2 regions of the Ignatzschineria indica genome follow, and region 1 is predicted to be linked to the other one. Evidence: riboswitches for the same ligand, from Rfam matches in the RefSeq annotation. Region 1 holds a riboswitch; the other holds the start of a gene.
What was found. A riboswitch is a leader RNA that binds a small molecule or an ion and turns the genes downstream of it on or off. The one in region 1 is predicted to bind thiamine pyrophosphate.
Positions count from the first base shown of each region.

Region 2: another riboswitch for thiamine pyrophosphate. It lies ahead of thiB (thiamine ABC transporter substrate binding subunit); the one in region 1 lies ahead of DC082_RS05545 (thiamine phosphate synthase).

Region 1 is NZ_QEWR01000002.1:1,237,379-1,244,927, forward strand. It holds gene DC082_RS05525 (class I SAM-dependent methyltransferase) at 149-850, shown strand; gene DC082_RS05530 (ThiF family adenylyltransferase) at 922-2,001, opposite strand; gene DC082_RS05535 (thiazole synthase) at 2,124-2,894, opposite strand; gene thiS (sulfur carrier protein ThiS) at 2,896-3,102, opposite strand; gene DC082_RS05545 (thiamine phosphate synthase) at 3,128-3,805, opposite strand; TPP riboswitch at 3,849-3,957, opposite strand; gene DC082_RS05550 (extracellular solute-binding protein) at 4,323-5,420, shown strand; gene DC082_RS05555 (AEC family transporter) at 5,432-6,349, shown strand; gene DC082_RS05560 (AraC family transcriptional regulator) at 6,401-7,177, opposite strand; gene DC082_RS05565 (4-hydroxyproline epimerase) at 7,396-7,549, shown strand, end outside.
Region 2 is NZ_QEWR01000004.1:174,154-181,702, reverse strand. It holds gene DC082_RS10770 (hypothetical protein) at 646-822, opposite strand; gene DC082_RS08240 (helix-turn-helix domain-containing protein) at 887-1,156, opposite strand; TPP riboswitch at 1,984-2,108, shown strand; gene thiB (thiamine ABC transporter substrate binding subunit) at 2,156-3,211, shown strand; gene thiP (thiamine/thiamine pyrophosphate ABC transporter permease ThiP) at 3,255-4,847, shown strand; gene thiQ (thiamine ABC transporter ATP-binding protein ThiQ) at 4,979-5,641, shown strand; gene DC082_RS08220 (cytochrome c) at 5,797-7,224, opposite strand; gene DC082_RS08215 (GMC family oxidoreductase) at 7,228-7,549, opposite strand, start outside.

The DNA.
Region 1 (7,549 bases):
TGGCAGAAAATATTATTTTTAAAACATTATTTTCAAAATGATATTTTCAAAAATATTATTTATATTCTCCATTATTAGCTTTATAACAAGGGATTTGCGATAGTGAATATTCTATTGGCAATTAAGTGAGGCATCTTCATACGCATTCATGAATAATATAACTCCCTATAAGACTAAAGAGCAGCAGATCGAGATTCATCCTGATCTCTCGCTTAATATCACCTCCCTCTTCGATCAACAACAATTCTTCGACCCATTTAACCAAGCCGCAAGACTCGGTATCTGTTCCGCTGCTTGGCCCCTCTTTGGAATGCTCTGGCCCTCTAGTATTCAATTAGCCAATAAATTAATTAAACGCCCGATAGCAAAAGATCAATCGCTCCTTGAGATTGGCTGTGGACTTGGTATTGCCAGTATGACCGCAAAGCTGTTAGGCTACGATATAACCGCCAGTGATCGTCACCCACTTGCCGGAAAATTTCTACAAAAAAATAGCGAACAAAATAAGATTCCCACGATTCGCTTTAAACATAGCCAATGGGGAGATGTTCCAACCCCCTCCTTAGAGGATACCAACGCACCGCTACTACAATCTCAATATGATCATATCATCGCCAGTGATGTTCTCTATGAACCCAATGCAGCAAAAGAGGTCGCCCAACTGATCGATCGCTTTGGTGCGAAAGAGTGTACCGTTTGGATTATCGATCCTAATCGGGGATACCATAATCACTTTAAGCGCGCTATGGCGCAATATGGTTTTCAATTAATAGAGATGCTTCCCCTAACAACCCCGGTGAATAATGAACCTTATAGGGGGCGCTTAATGGTCTATCTTCGAACGGCATAGATAAAACACTTTGGTGATAGGAGGGTCGATTAGGATTCTGTTCGGTGGTGACTTTATTGAGCTCAACATCATTAAAACGCCACAACTCTATTATAGAGTTGTAACGCCTCCTCCGTATCGGTAACACCATAGACAATTCCCCGCCCATCAGCGAAGAGAATCACCCGATGTGAGGGAAGATGGATATTGAGAAAATACTCATTATATTGAGAATCAATATGGCGCTGATCAAGACGATTTTTTAGCTGCTTGAGATTGAGCGGTGCCACTTCCCGAATCATCACAGATCCATCACCACAGAGGCGCTGTGCTTCTCGATTTTTCTGATTCAGCGCAGGAAAGGTGGGATTAGGCCCGCATGTTAGGCACTCTGGATCTTTAAGGCGATGAAGGGAGATATTTTGAGGATGAAAATCCCAAAGATCGATAGAGAAGAGTGTCTCTCTAACCGCTTCGCGATCAGCAAAATATTTCATCGCTTCAGTTGTTTGAATACTAGAGATCATCTGCAATATGGGCTGAATCACCCCCACAGAACTACAGGTATCGTGGCTCTCTAATGGCAATGTCTGCAAAAGACATCGTAAACAGGGCGCAGCCTGGTGATTCGATCGAATATCTCTCCTCTCTAAGGAGGTACTAGATTCAGGGTCAGAGTCAAAATTAAAATTATAACTCATGCCATAACTCTCTAAAGCAGAGCCGAAGATCCACGGTATCCCCTGTTTATAACAGGCATCATTGATCAACATCCGTAGTGCAAGATTATCGGTCCCATCGAGTAGTAGATCATGCCCTGCAATCAAGGATTCAATATTATCACTCGAAACATCAGCAATATGGGTACTAATCTCAATATCTTGATTGATCTTACTAAGATGTGCTTTAAGGGCGATCACTTTAGGTAGTGCTTTTTCGGCATCCTCCTCAGTAAAGAGCGTCTGCCGCTGAAGATTAGAGCGCTCGACAAAATCTCGATCGATCAATGTTAATCGCCCAAAACCAGCGCGCGTTAAAATTTCCGCATGTTGAGCACCTAACGCTCCACAACCTAATATCACCACATTCGCACGATTAAATGCCTTGACCCCGGCAGTGCCAATTTTATAAAAACGGGCTAAACGATCATAACGGGAATCGATCTCACTCATCTACATTCTCTCTATCTCTTAGGGGTATTATCACTCTATTTTATGATGAGGCCCCACCGATTTGATGAGGCCCTTAAAATTAAAGTTCATTGCAAAATTAAAGCTTATTGCAAGGTCAGAGATCAGGAGCTGATCAATCCTGTCAATGGACTACTTGCTGTTGCATGCCCCTTCATCGGCATTCGTTTTGCCTCATAAGCTAAACGTCCCGCTTTTGTTGCAAGATTCATCGCTAATGCCATCTTGATGGGATCTTCACTATAAGCGACGGCACTATTCATCAAGACACCATCTGCCCCAAGCTCCATAGCGAATGCAGCATCTTTGGGGCTTCCTAATCCGGCATCAACAATTACCGGCACAGTAGCTTGCTCAATAATATATTGCAGATTGAGCGGATTGATAATCCCTAAACCACTACCAATCGGTGAAGCTCCCGGCATAATCGCATGGCACCCCATCTCTTGAAGTCGTCTTGCTAAGACTACATCATCGGAGGTATAGACCAATACCGTCATCCCCTCTTCAAGCAACATCTCTGTTGCACGAAGCGTCTCAACAGGATCGGGAAGTAATGTTTTAGGACAACCAATAATCTCTACCTTAACCATATCGCAAAGACCAGACGCATGTGCAAGCTTTGCCGTTCTCACCGCCTCTTCTGCTGTATTTGCACCGGCAGTATTGGGGAGTAACTTATACTTAGTAAGATCGAGCGCTTCGAGAAGATCAGGCTGATTATCATCAAAAATATTCATTCGGCGAACAGCAAAAGTTAATACTTCCGATTCACTCGCTTCTACTGCCCCTTTCTGCTCCTCAAAAGTACGATATTTCCCCGTTCCTAAAAAGAGTCGGGAGTTAAATTCAAATTTTCCTATTTTAAGTGTCATCCTAGCCACCGCCTACGAAATGTACAATTTCAAATTGATCACCAGCAACAACCGCTGTTGTTGTGTAATCTTCCTTTTTTACAACTTCACGATTCTTCTCGATAATAAAGAACCTTCGATTCTTTAGATCAAGGTGCTCAATCAACTTTGCGATATTATCAATATCTGCCGCGATCTCGACCTTTTCACCATTAATCATAATCTCCATATAATGATCTCCCTATAATTGATCTTTAGCGATTATCTCTATCTAAAATCTCTCTTAATGCTTTTGCTTTTAGACGCCCCCGCTCAATATCGAAAAGATGATTAGCAACAGGAAAGAGCGCTGACATCACTGCCGCACCATCGATAACATCACAAATCTTAGGTAAGGTATCGACATCGATTCCACCAATTGCGATCAATTTTCCTTGCGCTTGTACGCCTCGATCTTGTACTTCTCGACCTTGCACCTCTCGACTATTAATCGCCTTAAAAGCGGAGATTAAGGGGTCGATCCCTAAGGCAGGATAGTGCTTTTCACTTGTGCGAAAGATATGGCCTAAATAACCATAATCGTAATGAGAGAGCTCCCGCTCTACAGCGCTCACTGTATGAAAAGAGCGGCCAAACTTCATCTCCGGAAAAGCATCTTGCATCCGTGCAATGGAGAGACTCTGCTCTGTCAGATGGGTTCGAGGAATACCAAAGGCATGGGCAATATCAGCGCGATCGTTAACAATCAATTTTTCAACAGGAATTCCGCGCGCTAAAATTCGCTCAATTAAGCGTCCTAAACTTTTGGAAGAGCGCGACTTCTCTCGAAGCTGAATATAATCCACATAGGGAGTAATCGCTTCGATCATCGCTACTAAATTCTCATCAGATATGGTGGGGATATCTCTCGTTACGGCGTGTAATAATGTCATCTATCTTCTCCATTGCAGAGAGTCGGCACACACAGCCACGAGCGCAGTGTATTCGCCACTTTCCTCCGCTAGTATTAACTAGATCAGGTGATAAGAGTCCCGAAGTTTTACTTCAATCTCAGCTGTTTTCAACAGCACCTCTAGGGGAATAACAATCATTTTTTAATAATTTTTCAATCGTTTTTGAGTATAGAAGATCTCACCTCTTTGAGCAAATCTCTTTTTTTAGAGCTATCATCTTTCGCCCATTTATGCTAAAAATCAGAGTATCAATCGCCAGAATACCCAAGCTCTTGGCAACAACTTGGCGATTTTGCTGTTATATAGAATAAGCAGAAAAAGGATGGCGCTCATCTCTCCTCCTAACAGCAGATCTCATAACCGCAATCCCCCGCTGTTTCAGACTCTATTACCGAGTTTTGAATCATATTTCGATATCTTTTCGATATCTTTTTGATATCTTTTCAATATCTTTCCAATATCTACTCGATATCTTTCTAATAAGGAGAAGATCTAAATGCGCGCTATTCATCGCTTAATTACGCTGGCGGCTCTCTGTGGACTTGCTCAGCTTTCAATGGCTAAAGAGCCCACAAAAGAGTTAAAAATCTATAATTGGGTCTCCTATATCGATCAGGAGCTGATCGATGAATTTACGGCACAAACTGGTATTAAAGTGATTGCTGATGCTTTAGATAGCAATCAGATGCTACTTGCGAAAACACTCACCGGTAATTCTGGTTATGATATTGTTGTTCCGTCAGACTTTGCTGTCACCTATCTGATGGAAGCAGATCAACTGCTAAAGCTCGATAAAGAGAAGATCCCCAATTATAAAAATATTTGGCCCTTCGCACTTGAGAGTCTATCGACCTTTGAAAATATCAATGATTACGCTATCCCCTACTTTTGGGGAACCACTGGAATCGGTTTTGATGCCGCTAAGATTAAAGCGCTCGCTCCCGATGCTCCGCTTGACTCTTACGCATTACTACTCGATCCACAATATGCTTCAAAAGTAGCTGAATGTGGCATCTATGTTCTCGATAGCCCTATCGAGACAACACCACTGATCAATATGTATCTTGGAATCGATCCCGAATCGACCGATAAAAAAGATATTGAGCAGGTTCAAGCAACATTAGAGAGCATTCGCCCCTATGTGAAAAAATTTCACTCATCAGAATATATCAGTGCTATTGCCAATGGCGATGCATGTCTTGCGGTAGGTTGGTCCGGCGACTTCTTTATTGCTAAAAATGCCGCAGAAGAGATGGGAAGAGAGAATGATATCCAATATATTCTTCCTAAAGAGGGAACGATTGTCTGGTTTGATGAGATGGTGATTCTCAAAGATGCCAAAAATGTGGATGAAGCGTATCAATTTATCAATTTTATGTTAGATGCTAAAAATAGTGCGCGCGCTGCAAATAAAATTATGTTCCCCACCGCAAATGAGGCAGCATTTGAGTATATTGAACCGGAACTGCGTAATAATCCGATTATCTTCCCCTCGGAAGAATCTTTAAAAAATGTTCATATTAAGCGCCCTTATGATCTTCGCCAGCAGAAAGCGTTAACACGCATGTGGATTAAGATGAAGAGTGGCCAATAGAGGTAAATGAGATGTTTGCGACACTCTTATCAGTTTTGCCTATCTTTGGGCTTGTGATTACAGGATTTATTGCAAAGCGGCTTCTGCCGAGTCATGAGCTCTGGAAAGGGATTGAAGCCTTGGTCTACTACCTCTTCTTCCCTATTTTACTGATCTTAGAGATCTCAAAAGCAAACTTCTCAGAACCGGGATTGATAGAAGCGTTGTTAGCAACTTTTATTGCAACGCTTCTTATCGCTCTCTTACTCTTTCCAATCAAGCACTTTTTTAAGATCGAAAATCGACTCTTTACCTCTATTTTTCAAGGTGGGACACGTTATAACTCCTATGTCTTCTTAGCGCTATCACAATCGCTTTTTGGTACATCCGGCATTATCATTGCCGGCGTTTTTATGGCCTATATGATTATTATAATCAATATCCTCTGTATCTCTGTTCTCAACCTCTATGGCAGCAATCAGAGTGGAAAGAAGAGTCTTGGCGGAATATTACTCGCCCTTCTTAAAAATCCACTAATTATCGGGGTTTTGATCGGAATTGCCGCCAATCTTCTGCAGATCGAATTAAGTGGCCCCTTAAAACAGTGGATGCTCTATCTTGGCAATAGCGCAACCCCCTTGAGCCTCATGTCTGTCGGCGCAGGGCTGATTATTATGATGGATGCCGGCAAGATGAAAGCGATCACTTTTGCGATCGTCCTCAAGCTTCTTTTAATGCCGGCTATCACAATTATTCTATTAAAAATCCTCGGAGTTGAAGGAATTACTGCAGGTGTCGCTCTTCTCTTTGCAACGATGCCCTCTGCCGGCAATGCCTATATTCTCTCAAGACAGATGGGTGGCGATTCCGATGCCATCGCCTCGATGATCACCTGGAGCACCCTACTCTCCATCATCACAATCCCGCTGATTATGAGTCTTGTTATCTAAGTGAGAAAAAGAGAGATCAGCATGACTGCTACAGTGTAGCGCTCTGCTCTTTCAAGAGGCTAATGCAAGTTTAAATTCTGTCGGCGTCATATTAGTGACCTCCTTAAATTTACGGCTAAAGGCGCTATGATCGATATAACCACACTGCATCGATACCTCTGTAATCGAAAGATCTTGGGAGAGAAGATCGATCGCATGTTCAAAGCGTTTCTTCTGAATAAGCTGTAACGGCGTCATCAGAAAGATCTCCCGAAATTGTCGATTTAGTTGAGAAACAGAGAGATGTGCCATCTCTGCTAACTCTTGAGTGGAGATCTGCGTAAAGAAATTTTCACTGACATAATCGAGAACACGATTGAGTCTCACATTAAGATCTGTTCGCACAAACTTATCATCCTGTAGATCAACCGATATCCCCACAACGCCGACTACTTTCAGATTGATATCAGTAATGGGAATTTTTGTCGTCATACACCACCCCATTGAGCCATTATTGTAAGTATGAAGTTCTAAGCGATTTAAGATAGAGGAGCCGGTCTCAATTACCTTAAAGTCTTGTTCTTCATAGAGAGATCCAAACTGACTCTGAAAGACATCTGTTGAGGTTCGTCCGATAATCTCCTCAAATGATCTCAATCCTGCTCGCTCTAAAAAACAGTGATTAACCAACTGATAACGCGCCTCACGATCCTTTACAAAAAAGGTGATATTAGACATCGAATTGATCAAGGGCATGATCAACTTAATATGCTTTGTAAACTCCTCTAAATGACTCACTAAAAAAGCTTGCTGACCTTGGTACTTTTCCAAAAAATTTTGTATCAACATGAAGTTCCTCCTTCTGATAGCAAGTGATGCTCCGCTATTTTTCTTCTTTTTAGCTGTTTTTATCTATTTTTTTATCTATTTTTTTATCTATTTTCAGCTTTTTTCGGTTTTTATCATTGTGCTATTTAGCGCATCACTTTGATCAAAACATATCAAGAAACCTCAAGACAAATCAAGCAGACTAAATATTAAGCAGCCAAAGCGAAGGAGAAACGAGAATGAGTTTATCACTCGAAAGAATAAAAGTATTAGATTCACATACAGGCGGTGAGCCGACCCGATTAGTTTTAGAAGGCTTTCCCGATCTTGGGAATGGTTCAATGGCTGAGCGTCTTGAAATTCTTAAAAACCGTTTTGATCACTTCCGTAAGG
Region 2 (7,549 bases), on a different contig from region 1:
GAGTAGAATAGAAGCTGATGAGTTGCCGGATCTTACTATCACGTTCTTCCAAAAACTGAGTGCCGGCAAATAGGCATCAAAGATGCCGAACCGTGGGCATGCACCGGTTAAAAGAATGAAGTAGTAGGCTCCCGTCGCTCAACAAACTCTCTTAAGAATCATCAAAATAATTTATTGAGACAAAAGAAGCTGATGAGTTGCCGGTTCTCACTATCACGCTCTTCCAGAAACTGTGTGCCGGCAATGAGGCAATCCTCAATTACCAGCATATATGTTTAACTACTGTTTAAGATCTGTTTAAAGAACGTTTAATTATCTCCTGGTATTCTCATGCCGAACCGCGGGCATGCGCCGGTTAAAAGAATGAAGTAGTAGGCTCCCGCCGTTCCAAAAATCTTCTTAGAGCAACTCGATATTTATCATGATGAAATATGTTGATAGGATCGACATATCTCTCGGATATGTTTAAAAAACTGAAAAAAATCGACACGTTTTCACGGTATGTTGATGGGATCGATATATTGAGAAATCAGAAAGCTTCTATCTAAGCATTAAAAAAACCTCCGCTTGGGAGGTTTCTAACAGAGCTGTAAAGTATCAAAATCTCTTGAATTATAATAGAGCCATCTTTATAGATAACTAAAATTAAGTATTCGCTAATAGCTCAAGACCTTCTTTATTATTTTCAAAACAGCGGTCAAAAGCTCTTTCTACTAGTTTAGAGTGACTATTTTCAGATAATGCTGGGCGTGAGTGCGCGATAATACCTCTGTCTCTCTCAGGTACTTGCATCTCCCGATCTTTTAAAACTGCATTTGACATAATCTTATCCATCCATGAATTTGCTTATTGCAAACAGTCATAGAATAAACAGATTCCAAAACTATTACACATCTATAGAAAATCTTTTCCCGGTAGGGAGATTAATATTAATACTCATTGATCCACCTAGTGCCTCGACATATCTTTTCATTGTAGAGAGTTTAATATCTTGAGTCATTTTTTCAATTCCTGAAAGTGTAGGCTGGAATACTCCTAATATCTGGGCAATCTCCTTTTGAGTTTTGCGCAACTCTTTTCTAATTAAGGTAAGGCTATATTCCAAATCTAATTGATCGGTTAACTCTTGAATACGTTGTTGACTCTCTGCCGACATATATCTTTGCGTAAATTCTTTAGAAGAAATTCTCTTTTTATCTGTTTTAAGCACTTCTGTTTTCATATTTTCTCCCTTTAGCTTCAACTATAAATCCGCAATCACGGTAAGTAGTATTGACGCCCCTCACCTCTTTTCATCCAGAACATCAGCAAATATCCTATCAGCGAGCGGAATCATTTTTTATAAAAGTCATTATCTTTCCAACCCTTAATAATAAGGTCATATCTCGGCATAGGATAGATATCCTCTAACAATATAAGCGTAGCTCTCTTCTGCCATTACAAGGACGATTGAGGAAATTATTTTCTAAACACAAAGTGGGAGGTCTGCAAATCAAATTAGACTGCATATGTACAAATCAGTAATAATTAATCTCCCGGCATTCTCAATGCCAAACTGCGGGCATGCGCCGGTTAAAAGAATGAAGTAGTCGGCTCCCGCCGTTCAACAAACTCTCTTAAGAATCATCAAAATAATTTATTGAGACAAAAGAGGCTGATGAGTTGCCGGTTCTCACTATTGCGTTCTTCCAGAAACTACGTGCCGGCAAATAGGCATCAAAGATGCCGAACCGCGGGCATGCAGTAGTCATAAGAATGAAATGATTGGCTCCCGCCGCTCAACAAACTCTCTTAAGAATCATCAAAATGATTCATTGAGGCAAAAGAAGCTGAATGGTTGCCGGTCCTCACTATTGTGTTCTTCCAGAGATTACGCGCCGGCAAATAGGCATCAAAGATGTCAGACTTCGAAGATGTACCGGCATGGGCTTTTACTTAATATCTTGTTCTGTTTACAGTTCTTACCAAAGCTTCTACAATAGCTCTATCTCAACGGGGTGCTGTTACTTTGGAATTGATCGAGTTAGATCACTAGAGGAGAGCTGAGATTTCACCCGTCGAACCTGATCCGGACAATACCGGCGGAGGGATTTGAGAGTCGAGATGCCTGCGGGCTCTTCCTCAAATCCTGTGACACACTTACACAGGAGCCGTTATGACAAATCGAACCCTTTCTTCCCCCCTTAAGCGCCTTTCCCACTCTTTTCGTCAACCGCTTCGTCGAACATTGTTGGTGGCATCGCTATTAATATCGAGTATCACTACTTTTGCTTTTGCCGAAAAACCGACATTGACCGTCTATACCTACGATTCCTTCGTCGCCGAATGGGGTCCGGGGCCACTGATTAAAGAGCGCTTTGAAAAAACGTGCGATTGTGAATTAAAACTAGTCTCACTAGGCGATGGCGTTTCGCTCCTCAATCGTCTGCGCATGGAAGGGAAAAAGAGTAAGGCGGATCTGATCCTCGGACTCGATAATAACCTGATTGCCGCCGCAGAAGAGACTGATCTCTTTACGCCGGCGAATATCGATCAATCAATGCTGAAATTACCGATCGAATGGGAGAACAAAACCTTTATCCCCTACGATTATGGCTACTTCGCCTTTATCTACGATAAAAGAAAGATTAATAATCCCCCAACAAGTATGGATGAGCTCTTAGATCCTGAAAACAAGTGGAGCATCATCTACCAAGATCCGCGCACTAGTACGCCGGGATTAGGCCTTCTTCTCTGGATGGAGAAGATCTACGGTCAGGAGACTGAATCTGCATGGCAAAAGATGGCGAAAAAGACCGTCACGGTGACCAAAGGTTGGAGCGAATCATATGGGCTCTTCCTGAAAGGTGAGAGCGATTTTGTCTTAAGCTATACTGCATCGCCGGGCTATCAGATGCTCTATGATAATGATGATAACTACGCAGCCGCGCTCTTTGATGAGGGACATTATCTACAGATTGAGGTGGCGGCTAAATTGAAAGCAAGTCCCCATCCGGAACTTGCCGATCAATTTCTCCAATTTATGTTAACGCCAGAATTTCAAGAGACTTTGCCGACCACCAACTGGATGTATCCGGTGATCGATATCCCCTTGCCGCCGGTCTATAAAGCATTACCATTGCCGGCAAAAGCGCTACTCTTTGGTGCAGAAGAGGTGGCGAAAGAGCGCCAAAATTGGATCAAACTGTGGCAATTTGCCGTAAGTCGATAGAAGTTATGATGACTATTCGTGATAACTTTTATGATTCCTCTCTATGATTAATCGGCAATTGATCCCCGGCTTGATCGCCTCAACGATCCTCGTGACTGTGGCGCTTCTTGCCTTTGGGGCGCTCTGGTGCTTCTCCCCTTCAATCTCTCTTGCGGAGATTTTAGGGGATCGCTACCTGTGGCATATTATCGGCTTTACCTTCTATCAGGCGCTACTGTCGGCACTGCTCTCGGTCGGTCCGGCGATTTTGCTAGCCCGAGCGCTCTATCGTCGCCGATTTGTCGGGCGCACATTGCTGCTTCGCCTCTCGGCAATGACCTTAGTCCTTCCGGTTTTGGTGGCGGTTTTTGGTATTCTCTCGATCTATGGCAAAAGTGGCTGGCTTGCAACACTTCTCCACTTTTTCGGGCTGGAGTATCACTTCTCCCCTTATGGTCTACAGGGGATTCTACTTGCACATGTCTTCTTCAATCTCCCCTTAGCAACGCGCATGTTGCTACAAGCGTTAGAGGGGATCTCCGTAGAACAGCGGCAGATCGCCGCGCAATTGGGGCTCAATGAGTGGCAACAATTTCGCATTATGGAGTGGCCCTATCTTCGCCGGCAACTTCTTCCGACCGCAACGCTCATCTTTATGCTCTGCTTTTCAAGCTTTGCCACCGTCCTTGCATTAGGGGGCGGACCGCGCGCAACGACGATAGAGCTTGCGATCTACCAAGCATTAAGTTACGACTTTGATCCCGGAAGAGCCGCTATTTTAGCGCTGATTCAGCTCTTTTTCTGTATCGGCTTGATGTTAGTGAGTCAACGCCTCAATAGCGCCTTTGCCGTAGGAACGACAACGCGCCGATCCTGGTTTGATCCGGCAGATAATCGCTTTCGCCAAGTGCGAGATTTTGTAGTGATTATGATCGCTCTGCTCCTACTTCTGCCACCATTGATCGCGATCATTATTGATGGACTCAATCGCCGTGTGTGGGAGGTATTGCAACAATCGGCCCTCTGGCAAGCCACCTTCACCTCACTCTTTATCGCCATATGTGCGGGCCTATTAGCGGTGACACTCACCATGATGCTGCTCTGGAGTAGCCGAGAATTGCGTCTCCGCCGAGCAGTTAAATGGGGGCAAGCGATGGAATTAAGTGGCCTCTTAATTTTAGCGATGCCGGGGATTGTATTGGCGACAGGATTTTTTATCCTCTTTAATGAGACGATCGGTATTCCCCAATCCCCCTATGCATTAGTGATTCTGACCAATGCCCTCTTAGCGATTCCCTATGCTCTAAAGGTACTTGAAAACCCGATGCGCGATCTAGCCGAGCGTTACAATCCACTCTGTCATTCATTAGCAATTAGCGGATGGCGCCGATTAAGAATTATCGAACTTCGCGCACTCAAAAAGCCGATCGCCCAAGCATTAGCATTCGCCTCAGTGATCTCCATTGGTGATTTTGGTGTCGTGGCACTCTTTGGAAATGAGGATTTCCGGACCCTTCCCTACTATCTCTATCAACAATTAGGCGCTTATCGCACCAATGATGGCGCTGTAACGGCGATGCTACTACTGCTTCTCTGCTTGATGCTCTTCACCTTTTTAGAGAAGATTTCAGGACGCGCTATCGGAGAAGAAAAATGACAAATAGAATGATCGAACTGAAGAATATTCGCTACCATTTAGAGCGCTCGAAAGCGGAGGAGAAAGCGGGTAAAAGGGCTCATCAAGAGAGCCCAAAGAACAAAACCGGCGGAGAGGCACCTCCCCGATTAATGCAATTTGATTGCACCATCGAGCGTGGGGAGAGAGTCGCCATTATGGGCCCAAGTGGTGCCGGGAAGAGTACCCTTCTCAACCTTATTAGTGGCTTTCAATATCCAGAAACAGGAGAGATTCTTCTCAATGGTCAAGACTTTACCACCACACCGCCGGCAAAACGACCTGTATCGATGCTCTTTCAGGAGAACAATCTCTTTAACCATCTGAGCGTTCAGCAAAATATCGGCTTAGGCATTGCACCGACACTGCGCCTAAAAGCGGAGGAGCAGAAAACTGTTGCAGCAATTGCGGAGCAGGTGGGGCTTACAGGATTGCTCGATCGCCTACCCGGAGAGCTCTCCGGCGGACAGCGACAGAGAGTCGCCCTTGCACGCTGCTTTATTCGCGAGCAACCTATTCTTCTACTCGATGAACCCTTCTCCGCACTCGATCCGGCCCTGCGTCATGAGATGCTTCTCTTACTCGAAGAGCGTTGCCGTGCGCGCGATATCACCCTGCTGATGGTCTCCCACAATATTGAAGATGCGCATCAAATTGCGCCTCGAACCTTAGTGATCGATCAAGGGAAAATCGCTTATGATGGCGCGACTGAGAAGCTCCTTAGTGGGGAAGATCCAGCAGCGCTACTATTGGGAATCTCAAGCGAGGAGAGATAACGCCCTCTAAAAAACGTCAAAAAAGTACCATCAAAATTGATGGCACTTATTGATGGCACTTATTGATGACACTCTGCCGACTTATATGAGATATCTTAAATCTCTGCCGGCACTTCATGCCCTCTTCTTTATACTCTCTCCTTCACGCCCTCTTCTTAATGCCTTTTTCTACGGAAGCGTATCACGCCCCAAAGGATTAAGAGTAGAATCACAATTCCGGCAATAATCATCCCCGGCGCAATAAAGGGTTGCACCTCTAAGAGTAACGGCGCGGGGCCGCCTAAACGGACTTGGCGCACCATCTCTGGGGTAATCTTCACCGATTGATTGCCATATTTCTCATAGACAAACTGCACAATTTTCGCGATCTGTGCATCATCTAAAGCCTGCGTAGGTGAGTTTTCCCCAAAGTTCGGCATGTAGTATCGGGTTTCTCCCACTTTTCGATCAACTCCATTGAGAATTGCGGCAATCGCATTGCTCGGATTGTAATCTCCCGTTGCCGTATTGTGATAGAGCGATGGATAGAACTGCTCAGGCGTTCCGCTCCCATCATTCTGATGACATGATGAACAGTAAGCACTATAGAGGCTCTCCCCACTCTTTAGAGTGTGATAGGCATCAACAGGCTCTGTTCCCCGAAGGAGAATATCCACATCAAATGGCGCACCGTAACTATCCCGAGGTGCTTTCTGCTCACTGCTCTCGATCGCTTTTACACTACGAATATAGGTAGCAATTGCTTGAAGATCCTCGATCCGAAGATGTTGAAAACTATCGGAGACTGCTTCTGCCATCGGCCCGCCCGCTTGCGCTTTCCCATCGAGAAGCCCTTGCTGAAGATAGGTGACCAGATCATCTTGAGACCAATTACCGATCCCGGCATTGATGCTTGAGGTGATATTAGGGGCATACCATGAACCAAGCTGTCCGCCGGCAAGGTATTGACTCTTCTTCTCTCCCATCATCATATCTCGGGGTGTGTGACAGGTACTACAGTGAGCAAGTGCCTCTACAATATAAGCCCCACGATTCCACTCATCACTCTGTGAGGTGTCTGGCTGAAAGGGTCCTTTATCGAGAAAGAGCCCATTCCAAACAATCATCATCGAACGCATATCGAAAGGAAATGGGAGATCTGTATGATAAGTCGGCGCGATATTAACAGGCTCTACCGCCGTCATAAAGTAGGCGTAGAGATCAGCGATATCTTCATCATTTAACTTCGTATAAGCAGTATAGGGCATCGCTGGATAGAGATGCTCCCCATCGGCACGAATACCTTTTCGCAATACATCGCGAAATTGCTCAAGCGTATAATTCCCGATTCCATACTCTTTTGAAGGGGTGATATTACTAGAATAGATATCGCCTAGAGGAGAGCTTACGGCATAACCGCCGGCAAAAGGTTTTCTCTCTGCAGCAAAGTTGGTGTGACATGCCTGACAATCCCCTAAAATGGAGAGATACTCCCCGCGCTTGGGATCTCCCTTTATGGAATCGAGCGAATCTGCCAATGCCGGCGTGGCGTAACCCAAAGTGAATGAGAATGTTAGCAGGAGAAGTTGAGATAATTTTTTCATAATTTACTCCATACTTTTAAGTAGATCATCCGCTGCACGCAGACCGAGCGCCGCCATCGAGAGCGTCGAGTTGACAACACTCGATGAAGGCATCGCACCACCCCCGGGGAGCCAGAGATTATCATGATCATAAGTCCGGCAATAGCTATTCACAACCCCATTTTGCGGCGTATCACCCATAATATTGCCCCCCATAATATGGTTATTAGGGACAAATTCTGTGGTCACAACCACCTCTTGCCCTTTAAAGAGTGCGGCAATCTCTCGCAATTTCTCCTGCGCCGCAATACGACCACGACGCGTATAATCCCCAACATCGTAGTAG